3 regions of the Streptomyces sp. NPDC006012 genome follow, and region 1 is predicted to be linked to each of the others. Evidence: riboswitches for the same ligand, from Rfam matches in the RefSeq annotation. Region 1 holds a riboswitch; each other region holds the start of a gene.
The links. A riboswitch is a leader RNA that binds a small molecule or an ion and turns the genes downstream of it on or off. The one in region 1 is predicted to bind cyclic di-AMP.
Positions count from the first base shown of each region.

Region 2: linked by a shared signal. The riboswitch ahead of ACFYPJ_RS26375 (transglycosylase family protein) and the one ahead of ACFYPJ_RS08500 (NlpC/P60 family protein) in region 1 are both predicted to bind cyclic di-AMP.
Region 3: linked by a shared signal. The riboswitch ahead of ACFYPJ_RS33480 (M23 family metallopeptidase) and the one ahead of ACFYPJ_RS08500 (NlpC/P60 family protein) in region 1 are both predicted to bind cyclic di-AMP.

Region 1 is NZ_JBIAIE010000003.1:341,615-347,671, forward strand. Features, by position in the region: gene ACFYPJ_RS08485 (hypothetical protein) at 234-587, shown strand; gene ACFYPJ_RS08490 (tellurite resistance/C4-dicarboxylate transporter family protein) at 673-1,677, opposite strand; gene ACFYPJ_RS08495 (DUF2231 domain-containing protein) at 1,976-2,491, opposite strand; gene ACFYPJ_RS08500 (NlpC/P60 family protein) at 2,802-3,986, opposite strand; cyclic di-AMP (ydaO/yuaA leader) riboswitch at 3,995-4,167, opposite strand; gene ACFYPJ_RS08505 (ATP-dependent DNA helicase) at 4,629-6,057, shown strand, end outside.
Region 2 is NZ_JBIAIE010000018.1:76-6,132, forward strand. Features, by position in the region: gene ACFYPJ_RS26375 (transglycosylase family protein) at 473-1,171, opposite strand; cyclic di-AMP (ydaO/yuaA leader) riboswitch at 1,176-1,343, opposite strand; gene ACFYPJ_RS26380 (transglycosylase family protein) at 1,526-2,629, opposite strand; gene ACFYPJ_RS26385 (cytochrome P450) at 2,824-4,104, opposite strand; gene ACFYPJ_RS26390 (hypothetical protein) at 4,101-6,035, opposite strand.
Region 3 is NZ_JBIAIE010000029.1:80,368-86,424, forward strand. Features, by position in the region: gene ACFYPJ_RS33470 (dihydrofolate reductase family protein) at 1-198, shown strand, start outside; tRNA gene ACFYPJ_RS33475 (tRNA-Met) at 328-401, shown strand; cyclic di-AMP (ydaO/yuaA leader) riboswitch at 747-906, shown strand; gene ACFYPJ_RS33480 (M23 family metallopeptidase) at 914-1,957, shown strand; gene ACFYPJ_RS33485 (aldo/keto reductase) at 2,086-3,030, shown strand; gene ACFYPJ_RS33490 (PrsW family intramembrane metalloprotease) at 3,084-4,538, opposite strand; gene trmB (tRNA (guanosine(46)-N7)-methyltransferase TrmB) at 4,593-5,456, opposite strand; gene lhgO (L-2-hydroxyglutarate oxidase) at 5,499-6,057, opposite strand, start outside.

The DNA.
Region 1 (6,057 bases):
TGTACGGAACTGGTGTCGGGGATGCCGATCGTGACCGTATGTGACCGTGGGTGCGATGGGGAACCGCCGCCTTCACATGCCGCGCTGACCGAAGCGGTGCTTCCGGGGCGTGTGCGGTCCGCCCGGTGCTATGAGACAGGCATATGCCATGCGGAGCCCGGAGCCCGGAGCCCGGAGCCCGGAGGCAGGGGCCGGTGCCCGCCCGCCTCTCCGCCCCTCATTAGGCTCCGGGCATGGGCGTACTCATCCACCTCTTCGTCGCGCTGCACATCATCGGCATCGCCGCGCTTCTCGGCGGCTTCCTCACCCAGATGAAGGCGATGGGGCAGGGCGCCGCGCGCTTCGTCCCCGCCATGCTGCACGGCGCGCTGACCATGCTGGTCACCGGCGCGATCCTGGTCGGCCTCAACCAGGCCGACCACCACCACGTCAACAACATCAAGATCGGCGTGAAGCTGCTCGTGCTGATCGTGATCCTCGGTCTCGTCTACGTGAAGCGGGACGAGGAGCGCGTGGACAAGAACATGTTCGGCGTGGTGGGTCTGCTGACCATGGTGAACATCTTCATCGCCGTGCTGTGGACGTGACACCCGGAATATGACATCCGGGGCGCGGGGGGCTGCCGAAGGTCCCGATGTGCGTCCGGTGCGTCCGGGAACTCCTCCAGGGGCGTCATGCCCGGCGATGTTGTGCCCGCGGATGCTGGGCCCGGCGCGCGGCACTGATCCCCGCGCGGGCCGTCAGGGCCGCGCCCGCGGCGACGGCGAGCCAGCCCGCGACCGAGACCCACAGCAGTACCTGCCCGAGACCGCGCAGCCATGGGATTCCGGCGGCGGCCGACACGGACAGCGTGGCCGCCGCGGTCATCCCCAACGGGAACACCGTCGACCAGCGACGCACGTCGTAGCGGAGGCGGGGCCTGAGCACTTCGGCGATCAGCAGTACGGCGTAGCAGGCCAGGTCGAGGACGAGCAGTCCGATGGTCACGGTGTGCAGGACGCCCTGGTCGTCCTTGTCCCACAGGTACAGGGCCGGGCTGTCGGCGGACAGCAGTCTGGCTCCGGCCAGCGCCGAGATGGCGAGTGCGCCGGCCGCGACCCAGTGGTCACCGGCCCCCCTCAGCACCTGCCCGGGGTCGAACCGGGCGAGCGCGACCAGATAGAGAACCAGACCCAGCCAGAACAGCACCAGCGCGATGTACGCGAGCCACGCCGTCGCCTCCGTGGCGGCCAGGGTGGCGCCGAGCACGGCGAGCCCCTGGGTGGCCACGCAGATCAGGAACACCGCCCCGGGCATGCGCCGCTTCCTGTTCCGTAGGACGAGGAACAGCAGCACCGGCCAGAGCACGGCCGCCAGCGCGAGCAGCGCCTCGGCGAGGGCGGACCAGCCGAGCAGGGCGAAACGGGTGCCGAGCACCGTCGTCGCGGCCACCGCGGTGAGCGCCCCGGGGGTCTTCGCCTCGGCCAGCCACCGTTCCCGGTCGCGCAGCAGGCCGGCGACGAAGTCGGCGGCGAGCGCCAGCCAGGCGACGCAGCCCAGCGCGAGCGCGATCAGTGACAGGACCTCGTAGCCGGTCAGCCGCAGAGCCACCGAGACGATGCCGGTCGCCATCACGGCGGCGCCGGCCGCCGGCGGTCGCTGCGCCCACCAGGCGCGGAGGGGGGAGGTGCCGGGCATGCGCCCGATGCTAGGGAGTTCCGGGCGGGTCGGCGGCGTGGCACGCGTGCGTACGCCCCAAAAACGCGCGGGTGCGGGACACGACGCCTTCACGCGCGCGTGGCGCTCATGAACCGATAACCCTCATGTACGGGTAGCACACGATGCACGGGAGGTACGAGGGGCACACGTTGCACGGGTGGCACGGGTGGCACGGAGGTACGAGGGGCATGAGGGGCATGAGGGGCATGAGGGGCACGCGATGCTAGCGGGCGCAGGCGGCTCGGCGCGGACGGATCCGCGCCGAATCCGCGCCGAATCAGGGCTGGTCTTTCGACCCGGTCGCCGTCTTGGAGTAGGCGTCGTGCCAGGCAGCCTTCGCTCCGGAGTCGCCGATCCGGTAGACGTCCACCACCGCTCCCACCGCGACGGCCAGCGAGAGCACCCCCACGACGATCCGCACCGGCAGGGCGGACCAGCGCAGGCCGCGGCCCTCGCCCGGCTCCCCGGCCGGCGCGGAACGCCCCGCCCACCACACGACCGCGGCCAGCACGAACAGCCCGACGGCCCACGGCAGCAGCCCGTCACCCAGCTCGGTGTGCCGCCGCACCAGGGCGTCGCTCTCCACGTGCCGTTCCAGCCACTCGCCCGCCTGCGTCGTCAATGGCACGCTGACCAGGGCGAGGAGCGCCAGCAGTGGCAGCAGCGGCCCCAACCTTCGGGCGGCGCGCGGCCACACTGCCGCCGCCACCAGGGCCAGTGCCGCGAGAGGTACCAGCACGACGACTACGTGGACCAGCAGGACATGGGCGGGCAGGCCGTTGATCAGGGTCATCGAGGCGCTCCTGAGCGGGATAGGGGGCGCCAGCGTGGCACGGGAAACTCTCAGCTTCTTCTCAACACCGCCCCCGGCCGCAGCCCCCGCTCCCAGCTCCCGGCTCAGTCCGGTGCGGGCCCACACGGGACCGGGCCGGTGCCGACCGGCGCCGGACAGGCGTGACGCGGACCCACACGGGACCAGGCCGTGCCGGCAGGCGCGGGATCAGCATGACCCGAGCCCCCGCGAGGTCAGCATGACTGGGGCCCGCACGGGATCACCATGATGTGGGCCCGCGCGGATCGGTTCGACGCGGGCCCGCGCGGCGTCAGGCCGGTCGCACCACGCTGTGGATGATCGAATCGCCGCCGTAGTAGATCGACTCCTCGCGGACGTAGGCGCCCGGCTTCGGGGCGTGGATCATCATCCCGTTGCCGATGTATATGCCTACGTGGCTGATGTCGTCGTAGAAGAAGACCAGGTCACCGGGTTGGGCATCGGCGACGGAGACCGTGGTGCCGGCGTCGACCTGGCTGTAGGTGGTGCGCGGCAGGCTGACGCCCGCGGCCTTCCAGGCGGCCTGGGTGAGCCCCGAGCAGTCGTAGGAGCCCGGACCGGTGGCACCCCAGACGTACGGCTTGCCGATCTGCGCGCGGGCGAAGTCGATCGCCTTCTGGGCCTTGGTGGCGTACGAGGAGCCACCCGACGAGGACGACGAGGACGACGAGGAAGAGGAGGAAGAGGAGGAGGACGACGACGAGGACGATGACGAGTCCGTGGTCGACGACGATTCCTTCTTCTGCTGTGCCGCCTGCTGCTTGGCCAGCTCCGCCGCCTTCCGCGCGGCCTCCTCCTGCCGGCGCTTCTCGATCTCGGCGAGCCGCTTCTTCTCCTCCGCCGTCAGCTTGGTCAGCAGCTCGCGCGCGGTGGAGAGCTTCGTCTGGACGGTGGCTTTGGCGGTCTTGAGTTCGTCCTGCGACTTTGTGAGCGTTTCGAGGCTTTTCGTGGCCTCCCGCCGCTTCTTCATCGTCGCTGACTGCTCGGTGACGTAGTCGTCGACCACGGTCTTCTGGCGGGCGGTCAGCCGGTCCATCAGCTGGGTCTGGTCGAAGTAGTCCTGCGGGTTGTCGGCGAGCAGGAGCGAGGTGGAGTCGGGGACGGAGGCTCCGGTGCGGTACTGCGCGGCGGCGAACGAGCCGAGTTCGTCACGGGCCTTGTTGAGCCGGTCCGTGCGGCGGGCGACGTCGTCCAGGAGGGTGTCGACGCGCTTGCGCTGTTCGCCGGTCTGCTCCTTGGCCGCGTTGTAGTGCTCGGTTGCCGATTCGGCCTGCCGGTACAGGTCGTCGACCTTCTTCTGCACCTCCTCCACGCTCGGCTTGTCGCCGTCGGAGGGGGTGGCGACGGCCGACTGGGAGAGCAGGGCTACGGAGGCGAGGGCGGCGGTGGCGAGGGCGGGGGTGCGTATGCCTGCTACGCGCGTACCCGCGGAGCGCGGCTTGCGGTGCGACGCCAAGAGAGGCGACTCCTTCCGTGTTCCGCCTACCGAGTTAGCTGTCGGGTTCGGGCGGGTGGTTCGGAAGGTTTGCCCTACGGCCGTTCCCCGGAGAGGGGTTGGGCCGATTCACCCCAAGGTCGGTGTGGGTCCCCGGCTCCCGCGTGCCACGGGGACACGCCGGACTCGGCGGAGGCCGCACGGCCCGGCGAGGCTCGCCGGTGGGGGTCGTACGGCCTGCCCGGCACGCTAGCCAACTCGTGTGGCCCCTGTGAAGGTTGGTGGGTGATATGCCCGATACATTTTCGTGACCCGGCGGTGAGTTTCCTCCAGGGTGACCAGGTGGTTCCGGTCGGTGAGCGGATTGGGCGCGGATGTGACTGTTTGGTTCTCGGTCCGGGATCGCGGCCGGGCGGAACGGTCACGCTTTTGGGGCGACCTGGGGTGAACCGCGGTCGGCCCTGGGTGACGTCGTGGGATCGGCCCGCGATCGTCCCGGGGGCCGGTCCGGGCCGGTCCGGGCCAGTCCGGGCCGGGACCGGACCTGGGGGCGGCGGGACGGCGGGACGGCGGAGCGGCAGCGGCGAAGTTCTGCGAGCGGCACCGGTCATGTTCTCGGGTCGGCGGCGGGTTGTCAGTGGGGCGCCCTAGACTCGGAGAGCGATGAGCAGCCTCTTTGACGACAGCTTCCTGGCGGACCTCCAGGCCCCCCGCGGGCCGGAGGAGGAGCCCCCGCCGCCCGCGGACGAGCACGCTCCGGAGCAGGTTCCGGACGATCTGTTCGGCGGGAAGTTCGACGTGCCCCCGGACCCGGACGCCTACTACGGGGACGGCGCCCCCCGGCCGGTCATCGACCCGGCCGCACTCCTGCACGGGCTGAACGACAACCAGCGCGCCGCCGTCGTGCACTCCGGCTCCCCGCTGCTCATCGTGGCCGGCGCCGGCTCCGGCAAGACCCGTGTGCTGACGCACCGCATCGCCCACCTGCTGGCGGAGCGCAAGGTGCATCCCGGGCAGATCCTCGCGATCACCTTCACCAACAAGGCCGCGGGCGAGATGAAGGAGCGCGTGGAACAACTCGTCGGCCCGCGCGCGAACGCGATGTGGGTGATGACCTTCCACAGCGCGTGCGTGCGCATCCTGCGCCGCGAGAGCAAGCGCCTCGGCTTCACCTCGTCCTTCTCGATCTACGACGCCGCCGACTCCAAGCGCCTGATGGCCCTGGTCTGCCGCGACCTGGACCTCGACCCGAAGCGCTTCCCGCCGAAGGCATTCAGCGCCAAGATCAGCAACCTGAAGAACGAACTGATCGACGAGGAGGACTACGCCGCCGAGGTGGCCGGGGGCGCCTCCCAGCCGGAGTCCGGGGGGAGCTTCGAGAAGACCCTCGCCCAGGCGTACGCTCTCTACCAGTCGCGGCTGCGCGAGGCCAACGCCCTCGATTTCGACGACCTGATCATGACGACGGTCAACCTGCTGCGCGCGTTCCCGGACGTCGCCGAGCACTACCGGCGCCGCTTCCGCCACGTCCTCGTGGACGAGTACCAGGACACCAACCACGCTCAGTACGCACTCGTGCGCGAACTCGTCGGGACCGCCGAGCGCCCGGTGGACGTGCCCGAGCAGGAGCACGACCTGCCGCCCGCCGAACTGTGCGTGGTGGGTGACGCCGACCAGTCGATCTACGCCTTCCGCGGTGCGACCATCCGCAACATCCTCCAGTTCGAGGAGGACTACCCGGACGCGACGACGATCCTCCTGGAGCAGAACTACCGCTCCACGCAGACGATCCTGTCCGCCGCCAACGCCGTCATCGAGCGCAACGAGTCCCGCCGCCCCAAGAACCTGTGGACCAACGCGGGCGCGGGCGCCACCATCACCGGGTATGTCGCGGACACCGAACACGACGAGGCGCAGTTCGTCGCCGACGAGATAGACCGGCTGACCGACGCGGGCGAGGCCAAGTCCGGCGACGTCGCCGTCTTCTACCGCACCAACGCCCAGTCCCGTGTCTTCGAAGAGGTCTTCATCCGCGTCGGCCTGCCCTACAAGGTCGTCGGCGGCGTCCGCTTCTACGAACGCAAGGAGGTCC
Region 2 (6,057 bases), on a different contig from region 1:
CGCGAAGAACATAACGGGGGAGGGCCGCCACTGTGCGGGGGCTGTGACCGGGACCGGGCTACGGATCGGCTGCTGCTTCAGAAGCAACAGCCGGGGGGGCAGGTGCGAGCGCCTGGGACAAGTGCGAGCGCCTGGGACAAGTGCAACCACCGGAGCCAGGAACAACCACCGGAGCCAGAAGGCAACCACCGGAGTCAGAAGCAACCACCGGGACGGTTCTGGAGCGGTCTGATAGGAGTGCTTCAGGAGCGGATCGGCGGGGTCACCGAGCGGCCGGGGAGTGCATCAGAAGCGGACCGGCCGCGTTGCTGACCGGCGGAGGGGAGTGCTTCCGGAGCGGACCGGCTGTCTCGCTGACCGGCGGCCGGACCGGCGGGGTCACCGGCCGGCCGGGGAGCGCTTCAGGAGCGGACCCCGGGCCGCCGCTCGCGGAGCCGGCGGCCGGGGCCTGCGCCCGAGGCGGTTGCCGGGGTCACTTCAGGTGGAACTGCTGACCCGGGTAGATGAGGTCGGCGTTCTCGACGATGTCCTTGTTCAGCTCGAACAGCTTCTGCCAGCCGCCGGCGACGTGGTGCTTCTCGGCGATCGAGCTGAGGGTGTCGCCCTTGACGACCTTGTACTCGCCGTCGCCCTTCTTGACCTTCTTGCCCGTCGGGGTGGTGACGGTCCTGCTCGCGGCCGGGCGGTCGGCGGAGCGGGAGGCGGCCTGCTGCTCGGTGGCACGGCTGGAGGTGGAGCCGGTCGAACCGGAACCGCTGGAGCCGGAACCCGAACCGCTGGAGCCGCCACCGGAGTAGGGGCTGCCGGACAGGCCCGTGCCGCAGACCGGCCAGGCGCCCTTGCCCTGGCTCGCGAGGACCTTCTCGGCGACCGATATCTGCTGCGCCTTGGTGGCCTTGTCGGCGGAAGCCGCGTACTGCGTGCCGCCGTAGGCGGCCCAGGTGGAGGCGGAGAACTGCAGGCCGCCGTAGTAGCTGTTGCCGGTGTTGATGGACCAGTTGCCGCCGGACTCGCACCGGGCGACGGCGTCCCACTCGGAGGCGGTGGCGGCGGAGGCGTTGCCGACGGCCATCAGCGGGACGGCGACGGCGGCACCGGTGACACCGGCGAGCGCGACGACACGGGTGGCCTTGGACGGGCGACGGTGCTTGCCCTTGCTGGAGAACAGCATGGATCGATCCCCTCACCGACGCCTGCGAGGTGAGCTGTCGGGTTCGGGCCGGTTGAGTTGCCCGGCCGCACCTCCGCGTGGAGGCACGGCTTCACCCCTAGCCGCTTCGGTCAACCGACCGCAGCGGCACCTACCTTGGGTCCCCCGCTCCTGCCTACGGCGCTTGACGCGACGGCTGTTCCCGTACGGCCGCTGGCAGGATTCGGCGTTGCGGCAGCCGGGGCCCGCGGTGGCGAGCGGTCATGACCGTAGACACGCGATCCGCGGAATTTCAAAGACGATCAAGGCTTCTGAGACTCATCCCACACTTTCACCAAAGCGGACATTAAGCCCGAAGCGGGATGCCAACTCCCGCTATCCGGCGTGCCCTTCAGCCGCGGCCTTCAGGGTCTGACCGGGGGTGATGTGATCCGGGTCGGAACCGATGGCCTTCTTGTTGGCGGCGTACAGCGCGTGCCAGCCGCCGTCCACGCCAAGCGAGTCGGCGATGGAGCCGAGGGTGTCGCCGGCCCGGACGGTGTAGGCGTGCTTGCCGGACGGCGCAGCCCCTCGGCCACCCGTCCCGCTTGTCCCGCTTTCATCCGCACTGCCACCCCGGTGACGGCCGCCGCCGTCCAGGGAACCGGTGTCGACCAGGCTCCAGGAGCCGCCGGTCCGCCAGGAGTTGTCCTCATCGGCCGAACCGGGGGATTCCGTGGATGAACCACCGATTCCCGGCGAAGCACTGGAGTCAGGCGATGCCGACTTGTCGGACTTGCCGGATTTTGCAGGCCCGCCCGTCGCGCCATGGCCCACACCCGGACTCGCGCTCGCGCTCGGCGACGGAGAGCCGGACGGCGAACCACCGAGGAGGGAGCCCGAAGTGGAATCCGAGGAGGTGTCGGACGACGGCGGCGAGTCGGACAAGCCAAGCGAGCCGGTCAATCCGGACGAACCAGATGAACCAGATGAACCAGAACCGTTCGCCGAACCCTTCGAACCCGACTCGTCCGAATCCTCCCCATCCTCCGAATTCTCCGGGGAATTCTTCTGGCCGGTCGAGGAGCCACCCGTGACGCCGGTGTCGACCCCGACATGGCCCGACTTGGCGGAGAGCCCGGAGAGCAGGGCGCAGGTGGCCCAGGGGGTCGTCCCCTGGTCGGCGAGGATCTTCTCGGCGACCGCGATCTGCTGCTGGCGGCTGGCCTGGTCCGGGGTGGCCGCGTACTTGTCACCGCCGTACTTGTCCCAGTCCTGCTGCGAGATCTGCAGTCCGCCGTAGTACGCGTTGCCCGTGCTGGCGCTCCATGAGCCGCCGCTCTCGCACTCGGCCACCCGGTCCCAGGTGGTGCCGTCGGCCGCACTCGCGGCGGTGGCGGCGAGGAGCGGGATGGCAATCGCGGAGCCGGTCACTCCGGCCGCGACGACGAGGGCCGGAGCCTGGCGGGGGCGACGGTGACGACCGTTCCCGGTGAGCATGCGGAAGCCTTTCGCGCGACGGCACTGACCGGTGCGGTGGATCGTGCCGGACTACCGCACCGAGGGGTGAACGTATAGGCATACGATCCCTTGTCACAAGTTAATGCCGCACGGATCACATGAAGATCACAGCCGTGAAACGCTGTCATTTTCCCTTTCCGGCAAGGGCGTACGGCATTTCGCAGTCCGGTCGATCACCGGACAGGGGTGAACTCCACCGGCAAAGTGCGCAATCCGCGCATGATGAGCCCGCCTCGCCACCGCAGATCGGCCGGATCCGCCGCAAGTCGCAGATCGGGGAGGCGGGTGAGGAGGGTGGCGAGCGCGGATTGGCCCTCCAGCCGGGCGAGCGGGGCGCCGAGGCAGTAGTGGATTCCGTGCCCGTAGCCGAGGTGTTGGTTGTCACGCCGGCCGAGATCGAGCACGTCCGGATCGGCGAACCGCTCCGGGTCCCGGTCCGCGGCGGCCAGAACGACCAGGACGGGGTCGCCGGCCGCGATCCGCTGCCCGCCGATGTGGACCGGCTCGGTGGCGAACCGCCAGGTGGCGAGCTCCACCGGACCGTCGTAACGCAGCAGCTCCTCGATCCCGCTCGCCAGCAGCGCCCGGTCCCCGGCCGCGAGGGAGTTCTGCAGCCGGTCGCGCTGCCCGGCGTGGGTGAGCAGCGCGTAGGTGCCGTTGCCGATGAGGTTGACGGTCGTCTCGAACCCGGCGAACAGCAGGATGAAGGCCATCGCCGCCGCCTCGTTCTCCGTGAGGTGCTCGCCCTGGTCCGAGGCGCGGATGAGGCCGGAGATGAGGTCCTCGCCGGGCGCGGGCTCGGCGGGCAGCGCGGCGCGCTTGCGGTGGATCAGCTCGGCCAGGTAGCCGCGCATCTTCTTCACCGACCGGGCCACCCCGCCCCGGGGCCCTCCCCCGTGCCGGATCATCATCCCCGCCCAGTCCCGGAAGTCGTCCTGGTCCTCACGCGGAACGCCGAGCAGGTCGCAGATGGCGTAGATGGGCAGCGGGAAGGCGAACTCATGGATGAGGTCGGCCGAGCCGCTGGCCGCGAACCGGTCGATGAGCTGATCGCTGAGCTGCTGCACCCGCGGTGCGAACTCGGCGACCCGCCGCGGCGTGAACGCCTTGCTGACCAGCCGGCGCAGCCGGGTGTGGTCCGGCGGGTCGATGTTGAGCAGATGCGTCATCAGCTCGGCCTTGCGCTCCCCCGGGATCCCGGTCTTGCCCTTGGCGTGCTCGGGCTCGTCGTGATGTGCCGGATTCTTCGACAGCCGCGGATCGGCCAGCGCCTGCTTCGCGTCCGCGTAACGCGTGATCAGCCATGCCTCGACCCCGCTGGGCAGTTCCGTCCGGTGCACGGGGGCGTGCTCGCGCAGCCAGGCGTACGCCGGGTAGGGGTCCGCGGCGAACTCCCAGGTGAAGAGGGAGGGCGCGGCGGGGGCTGAGGCCGGGGGGAGGGGCTGGTCGGTCACTCTTCGACGGTATCGGGCGCGGGCACGTGGGAACGGCTCCGGTCCCACCAGTACCGGGCGCGGACCTCGTAGATCACGGCGAGCTGCCGGGCTGCCTCCACCGCACCGCGTCGCGCAGCCGCCTCCAGGTACGGGATCGCCTGCCCGTCGTCGCCACGGCGCAGCAGCAGCGTCGCCAGTTGGAGGACCGCCGGCTGGTGCCCGAGGTCCGCGGCCCTGCGGTACCAGTCCTCCCGCTCCGTCCCCTCGGTCAGCGACGCGAACCGCATGATGACCGGGATGTCGCCCCCGTCCACCCGCGGTCGCAGCGCGGCCCGGGCCCCGTCCAGTACGGCCGCGCGGTCGACCTCCCGGTCCCCGAGCAGCGTCCACCACACGTCGTCCGGAACGGGCGGCAGGCCGCCCGACCGCAGCGCCTCAGCGACGAGCGCCCCGTACGCCCGCCACGTGCCGGTCTTCTCCCCCGCCACGAGCAGCCCGGAAATCCCGAACATCGGCGCCGTGGCCCAGGCCAGCCCGGTTTCGAGGGCCTCCCGCTCCGCGCCGTGGGCCGGATAGCAGGCCGCCGCCCGCAGCAGCAGCTCCACCGGCACGGCCTCCGTGACGCCGCACCGCGCCAGGTCGACGGCCGCCCGCACCAGCAGCCGCCCGCGCGGATGCTCGGTCTGCGTGCCGAGGCGCTGCCACTCGTCGTACAGCAGGTGCCCGATCGCGAAGTAGGAGGCGGCACCCTCCCGCCCGCTCCACATGTAGGCCGGGTACGCGCGCGGGTCGTCGGTGTGCCCGGCCAGCCGCTCAAGCTCCGACTCGCTCCATTCCCGGGCCAGTTCGACCGTGCGGGCCAGCGCCAGCACGCTCTCAGCCGGGCCGGTGCCGGAACGCCGCCGGTAGTACTCCCGCGCGGACATCGTGCCGAGCACCACCACACCGCGGCCGGTGAAGCGCTGCAACAGCCGCCGGTCCAGTCCGCCCGGGCCGAGGTGGTCACTGAGTTCGTCGAGCCAGAGGACCCGCTTGCCCGGACTGTCCTTCAGCTCGCCGGGCAGCCGGCGAAGGTCGTCGTGCGGATCGGGGGCGTACAGCAGGTAGCCCTCCTCCGCGAGCGACCGTACGGCGTTCCACGCGGTGTAGGACTTCCCGGCGCACGGTTCGCCCAGGACCACCACCAGTCCGCCCCGCCCCAGCAGGCCCCGCAGCTCCGCGTCGCAGTCCCGGGGGACGTACGGCGGCACCTCCGGCAGCCCGGGCACGAGCCGGGTCGGCCGCACCCCGAACCACACCGGGTCGGCCTCGTCCACGGGGCCCCACAGCCCGGTCGCGGGCCCGGGCGCGACCGGGTAGGTGAGGTACTGCACGCCGACCACCTGGGCGTGGAAGGTGGCGTCACGGAAGTCGAGGTGATCGGCGGACCTCGCCGACCCGTGATCCTGGGCGGGGGCCTCCGGTGCGGGGGTGTGGGGCGCGGGGACGCTGGCGGGCGCCTGTGGTGTGGGGTCGTGGACGAGTGGTGCCGGTGCCGACGCGGGGGCGCTGACAGGTGATGCCGGTGCGGGCAAGGGGGCGCGGGCGGGCGCAGCGGATGCGGGCGCGGGATGGTGGATGGGCGAAGCCGGTGCGGGGGTGTCCGTGTGTGGGGCCGGTACAGGGGAGTCCACGAGCGGCAAAGGTACGGGGGCGTCCGCTGGTGGGGCCGGGGCACGGGTGTCCACGAGTAGCGTCGGGGCGCGGGCGTCGGCGGAAGCGAGGCGGGTGGGTGAGCCGTCGGCCGTGTCGGAGTGGGCAGTCCCGGAGTCGGCGGTCTCGGGATCGGTGTCGTCGCAGTAGATGTCGGCGGAGTGAGCCTGGCCGGGGGGAGCGAGGTCGACGTGAGCGAGGTCGGGTTGCGTGCTGTCGGTGAGCGCGGACTCGGAGAGCGCGTTGACGGGAACCACCGGTCAGGCGCGGGCACGGGGC
Region 3 (6,057 bases), on a different contig from region 1:
GCCTCCCGCCCCGCGCCCTGCGCCCGGCTGATCCTGGACGCGGGGGTACGACGGGTGGTCACCGCCTGGCGGGAGCCCGACACGTTCGTCGCGGGTGCCGACGGGAGCGGGCTGCTGACGGCCGCGGGCGTCGACGTCGTCGTACTGCCCGAGTACGAGGCGGCGGCCAAGGAACCGAACCGACATCTGCTCGACTGAGCGGGAACCGCACGGCTTCTCCCGCTCGCCTGAGCGGGAACCGCACCGGCTCCCGCTCGACCGGGCGGGAGCCGTACCGGCGTGCGTGCGTTTGCTGTCCTGCGCATGGCGTATAGTTGTCATCACCGACGCGGGGTGGAGCAGCTCGGTAGCTCGCTGGGCTCATAACCCAGAGGTCGCAGGTTCAAATCCTGTCCCCGCTACTGAAGGCTCAGGGCCGGAATCCAGTTCCAAGGATTCCGGCCCTGAGTTTTTTTGCGGTCCCGCACATCGTATTCAGCGGTCTCGTACATCGCCCCTTGGTCATTGTCACGGCGGGTGATCGGGCGAACCCCCTCCGCATAACAACTGAAACTCCGTCAGGTCCGCTCGGGTTTCAGATTTTTGATGCAGCCGAGGTCAAGTCGCCCGTTTTTCGCCGCGCATGACCGGTAAGTCCGCACCGGATTGCGTTAAGGATCAAGCTGAACGGCTTGGAATCTGGCCGCCGGGTCTATTAACGTTCGATAACGCAGCGCGGTCGTCCCAGCCGTCACCCGAGACGGCTCCGTGCTCACGCGCCGAATCTCGTAAGGGAACCGGGGAACCACCATCTTGGGGTGAATCGCGCGGACACCACCGTGGAGACACGGCCGGTACAAGCGCGTAGGAGACCTTCCTGCTCCGAACCCGTCAGCTAACCCGGTAGGCGGAGGAAGGAAAGGAGTACGCCTGCGTGGCGTCCAATCGGCCTGCCCCAGAAGCCCCGTTCACGCCGAGCCAGTACGGCACCGAGACCTTTGCCTACGGCGGCTACTGCGCCGACGAGGCCCAGGGCACCTGGGGGGAATGGAACCCCACCGAGGACTCCGTCCGCCCGATACGCGGCCGGCACCGCGTCGCCAAGCAGCGCGGCGGACTCGCCCGTAGCTCCACGGTCCTCGGCGTCGGCGTCATCGCCGCCGTCGGCGCGGGCGGCATGGCCAGCGCCAACACCGGCAAGCCCCCGGTGTCCATCTCCATGCCGGACCTGCCCTCCGTCGGCTCCCTGCTCGGCGACGACTCGTCCTCGCACGCCCCCAAGGGCTCCACGACCGCACTGAGCCGCGTCGGCGTGACCGAGGCCGACACCGCCGACGGCACCGCCGACGCCGGCGAGGCGCTGCGCCACCGCATCATGGCCCAGGCCGAGCAGCAGCAGGGCCAGGCCGACACCAAGGCCGTCGCCGCCGCCGTGTCCGCCGCCGACAAGCAGGTCGCCGCAGCGGCCGCCAAGGCGGAGAAGGATGCCGCGGCCAAGGCCGCCGCCGCCAAGGAGAAGGCGGAGGCCGCCGCCAAGAAGAAGGCCGAGGAGGAGCGCCTGGCCGCGCTGGCCAAGCAGTTCACGCTGCCGACCCCCTCGTACACGCTCACCGGCACCTTCGGCCAGCCGGGCTCCATGTGGTCCTCCGGCTACCACACCGGCCTCGACTTCGCCGCTCCCACGGGCGCGCTGATCAAGGCCGTCCACAGTGGCACGATCACCGAGGCGGGCTGGGCCGGCTCCTACGGCTACCGCACGATCCTCACCCTCGACGACGGCACCGAACTCTGGTTCTGCCACCAGTCCTCGATCAATGTGAGCGTCGGACAGAAGGTCACCACCGGGGACTTCATCGGCCGCGTGGGAGCCACCGGCAACGTCACCGGCCCGCACCTCCACCTGGAGGTCCACCCGGGCGGCCAGTCCAGCGGCATCGACCCGATGGCCTGGCTGCGCGACAAGGGCCTCACCCCCTGACCCACCCCTGATCCCCGGCGGTCCTGACGGCATCCCCCCGACGCCAGGGCTGCCGGTCAGGTGTTTTTACGGGGTCTTTGCGTCCGTCGGCGGAATGGTGACCTCCGGCGAGTGCGTTGATGATGACCATGACTTCCCTACACAGACTCGGCTCCTCCGACCTGGAGATCTTCCCGCTCGTCCTCGGCGGCAACGTCTTCGGCTGGACCGCCGACGAACCGACGTCCTTCGCCGTCCTGGACGCCTTCACCGAGGCCGGCGGCAACCTCATCGACACCGCCGACACGTACTCGTCGTGGATCGAGGGGAACAAGGGCGGCGAGTCCGAGTCGGTCATCGGCAACTGGATCACCGCACGCGGTAACCGTGCGGACGTCCTGATCGCCACCAAGGTCGGCCAGCATCCCGAATTCCAGGGACTGTCCGCGGCCAACATCAAGGCCGCGGCGGACGCCTCGCTGCGGCGTCTGCAGACCGACCACATCGACCTCTACTACACGCACTTCGACCAGCCGGACGTGCCGGTCGAGGAGATCATCGGCGCGCTCGACGAACTGGTGCGGGCCGGCAAGGTGCGGCACATCGCCGCGTCCAACATCAGCGCGGAGCGGCTCCAGGAGTCCCTGGACTTCTCCGACCGCGAGGGACTGGCCCGGTACGTGGCGCTCCAGCCCCACTACAACCTGGTCTCGCGCGACACCTACGAGGGTCCCCTGCAGGACGTCGCCGCCCGCGCCGGGCTCGGGGTCCTGCCGTACTACGGCCTGGCCGCCGGCTTCCTCACGGGCAAGTACCGCCCCGGTGCGACCGTGGACAGCGGGCGTGGCGGGAACCTGGCCGAGCTAGCGGAGACCGAGCGCGGCCGGCGGGTCCTCGCGGCCCTGGACGAGGTCGCCGCGGCCCACGGCGTCGCCGTCCCCACCGTGGCCCTGGCCTGGCTCGCGGCCCAGCCGACCGTGGTCGCGCCGATCGCCTCGGCCCGGAAGCTGGACCAGCTCCCGGCGCTGCTCGCCGTGGCGGACCTGAACCTGACGACGGAAGAGGTGGACCGCCTCACCCGGGCCTCGGCCTGACCTTCCCGGTCTTTCTCATGGCCGCCGCCCGCGGCTCATCACGGTGTCCACCGTCAGGTCCGGTAGGGGTTGTACGTCGGATACGGCACCGTGGGACGGCCGGCGGGCGGTACGGAGTAGCCGTACGGCGTCGAGGGGCCGGAACCCGGCCGGCCACCCGGCGACTGCACCGGCCAGGTACCCGACGGCTGCTCCGGTGACTGCCCCGGCCACTGCCCTGGCCAGGTACCCGGCGTACCCGGCCACTGCGCCGGCGGCCAGGTGCCCGGCCAGGGGCCCGGCCCCTGGTGCCGGGCGGTCGCCCGTGCCGCGTACTCCAGGGCCGGCCGCGCCACCTGCCGGCGCTGCCACAGTTCCGCCAGCAGTTCCCGCTCCCGCACGACGAAGTCCGCACCGGCCCGCCCCCGCTGCCCGCGCTGCCGCAGGAACGCCAGAGACGTCGCGTACACCGCGTACTGGGCCACGGTCCGCGCCGCCTGCTTGCCGAGGTGGTGGTCCGCGTAGTCCCGGGCCAGCCGCCGCGCGCCCATCGAACCCAGCGCGAACGGCTCGGCGGGCCCCAGCCAGCCCGCGTACACATACGCCGGCAGCTCCTCCCGCACGGTCCGCAGTTCACGCTGCCGGCTCCAGATCGCCAGCCAGGTCAGCAGGCCGAACACGGGCACCATGAACACCGCGTAGACCACGAAGAACCCGAACCGGCCGAAGGCGGACGAGCCGTTCCACAACGCGTGCATGCCCATCGCCAGCAGCAGCCCGCACAGCGGCAGCAGGACCCGCCGCACCTGCCGGCGGTCCGCGGCGCGCGCGGCGATGCCGAAGCCGATGCCGGTGAGGACGGTGAAGAGGGGGTGCGCGAACGGCGACATGATGACGCGCACGAAGAAGGTGGCGGCGGTGACGGAGGCGATGCCGTGGTCACCGGTGAGCTGGTCGGTGCCGAAGGCCGTACCGAGGTAGAGGATGTTCTCGGTGAACGCGAAACCGGTGGCGGCGACCCCGGCTATCACCATCCCGTCGATGATCCCGGTGAAGTTGCGCCGGCGGAAGAGGAAGACCAGGAGGACGGCCGCGGCCTTGGCGGACTCCTCGATGACGGGCGCTATGACGGTCGCACCGAGGGTGTTCGCGTTGCTCGGGTCCGCGGTCGCGGTGGCTATCCATTTCGTGGCGAAGCTGTTGGCGACGATGGCGATCAGCGCCGCCGCGCACGCCCCCCAGGCGAACGCGAACAGCAGGTTCCGCCAGGGTCCGGGCTCGACCCGGTCGAGCCACCGGAAGGCGGCCAGCAGCAGCGGTACGGGCAGCACGGCGAGTCCGATGCCGACGAGGAACCCCTCCGTACCGGTCTGCTCGCGCACCAGCGCCAGGATGACCAGCCCGGAGACGGCGAGCAGGGCGATCAGCGCCCCGTACCGCACCCACCCGCGCTGCCACCAGCGCACCGGCCGGAACTCCGGGCCCGGGGCGCCGGTGGGGTATATCGGATACGGGGAGGAGGTGGCCACGGCATCGACCCTAACGATCACCTGTTGATGAATCCGGTGGGGGAACCGCTGTCATCACTGCTCTCGCCGCTGCCCCGGGTGCGGTACGCGGCGGAACAGCAGATCGTTCACCACATGACCCTTGTCCAGTCCCTGGCTCTCGAAACGGGTCAGCGGCCGGAACCCGGGCCGGGGCGCGAAACCGCCGTCCGCCCGCGTGTTCTCGAAGTCCGGGTGCGCGGTCAGCACGTCGAGCATCTGCTCGGCGTACGGTTCCCAGTCCGTCGCGCAGTGTACGAGCGCGCCCGGTGCGAGGCGCGAGGCGGCCAGGGTGAGGAACTCCGGCTGGATCAGCCGGCGCTTGTGGTGCCGCTTCTTGGGCCAGGGGTCGGGGAAGTAGACGCGCAGCCCGGCGAGCGACCCGGGGCGCAGCATCTCGCGGAGCAGGATGATGGCGTCCCCGTTCGCCACCCGGATATTGGACAGCCCGTTCTGGTCGGCGAGGTTGAGCAGGTTGCCCTGTCCCGGGGTGTGCACGTCCACGGCGAGGATGTCGGTCCCCGGGTCCTCGGCGGCCATCTGCACGGTGGCCTCGCCCATCCCGAAGCCGATCTCCAGCACGACGGGCCGTTCGTTCCCGAACAGCTCCTCCAGGTCGATGATCCGCCCGCCGTCGATGTCCAGCCCCCACTTGGGCCACAGCCGCTGGAGCCCGTCCGCCTGCCCGGCGGTCACCCGGCTGCGGCGCGGCTGGAAGCTGCGGATCCGCCGCTCGAAGTGCGATCCGGCGGGATCGGCGCGGGGGCCGTCCGGGAACCGCGGCTCGCCCTTGGCCCGGCCGTGCCGGACGGAGACGACCGGGGCATGCGGGTGCGGCAGCTCACCGGGTGCGGTCGGGTGGGCGCTGGGAGTTTCGGGGGTGTTCACGGAGTCAGCCACAGTGAGTCGATTTTAGTGGTGGTTTGTGTGCGCGGTTCTGGTTCACGGTGCCCCGAGCGCGGCCAGCGTCCGGCGCGCCACCTCCCTCCCGATCGGCAGGGAGGCCGTGGCCGCAGGTGAGGGTGCGTTCAGCACGTGGACCGCCCGTGCCCCCTCGCGGATCAGGAAGTCGTCCACCAGTGTCCCGTCCCGCAGCACCGCCTGCGCCCGCACCCCCGCTCCGGCCCGCACCAGGTCGTCCCGTGTCGCGGCCGGCAGGAGTCTGCGCACCTCCGCCAGGAACGCCCGCTTCGACACCGACCGGCGAATCTCCCCCGCCCCGTACCGCCAGTGCCGCCCGGCCATCCGCCACGCGCCGGGCCAGGCCACCGTCCCGGCCATCTCGCCCGGCCGTACGGTCCCCCAGCCGTACCCCTCCCGGGCCAGCGCCGGGACCGCGCCCGGGCCGACGTGCACGCCGGAGTCGATCCCGCGGGTGAGATGCACCCCGAGGAACGGGAACGCCGGGTCCGGCACCGGATACACCAGACCCCGCACCAGTTCGGGCCGCGCCAGCTCGTAGTACTCGCCCCGGAACGGCACGATCCGCATCCCGGGCTCG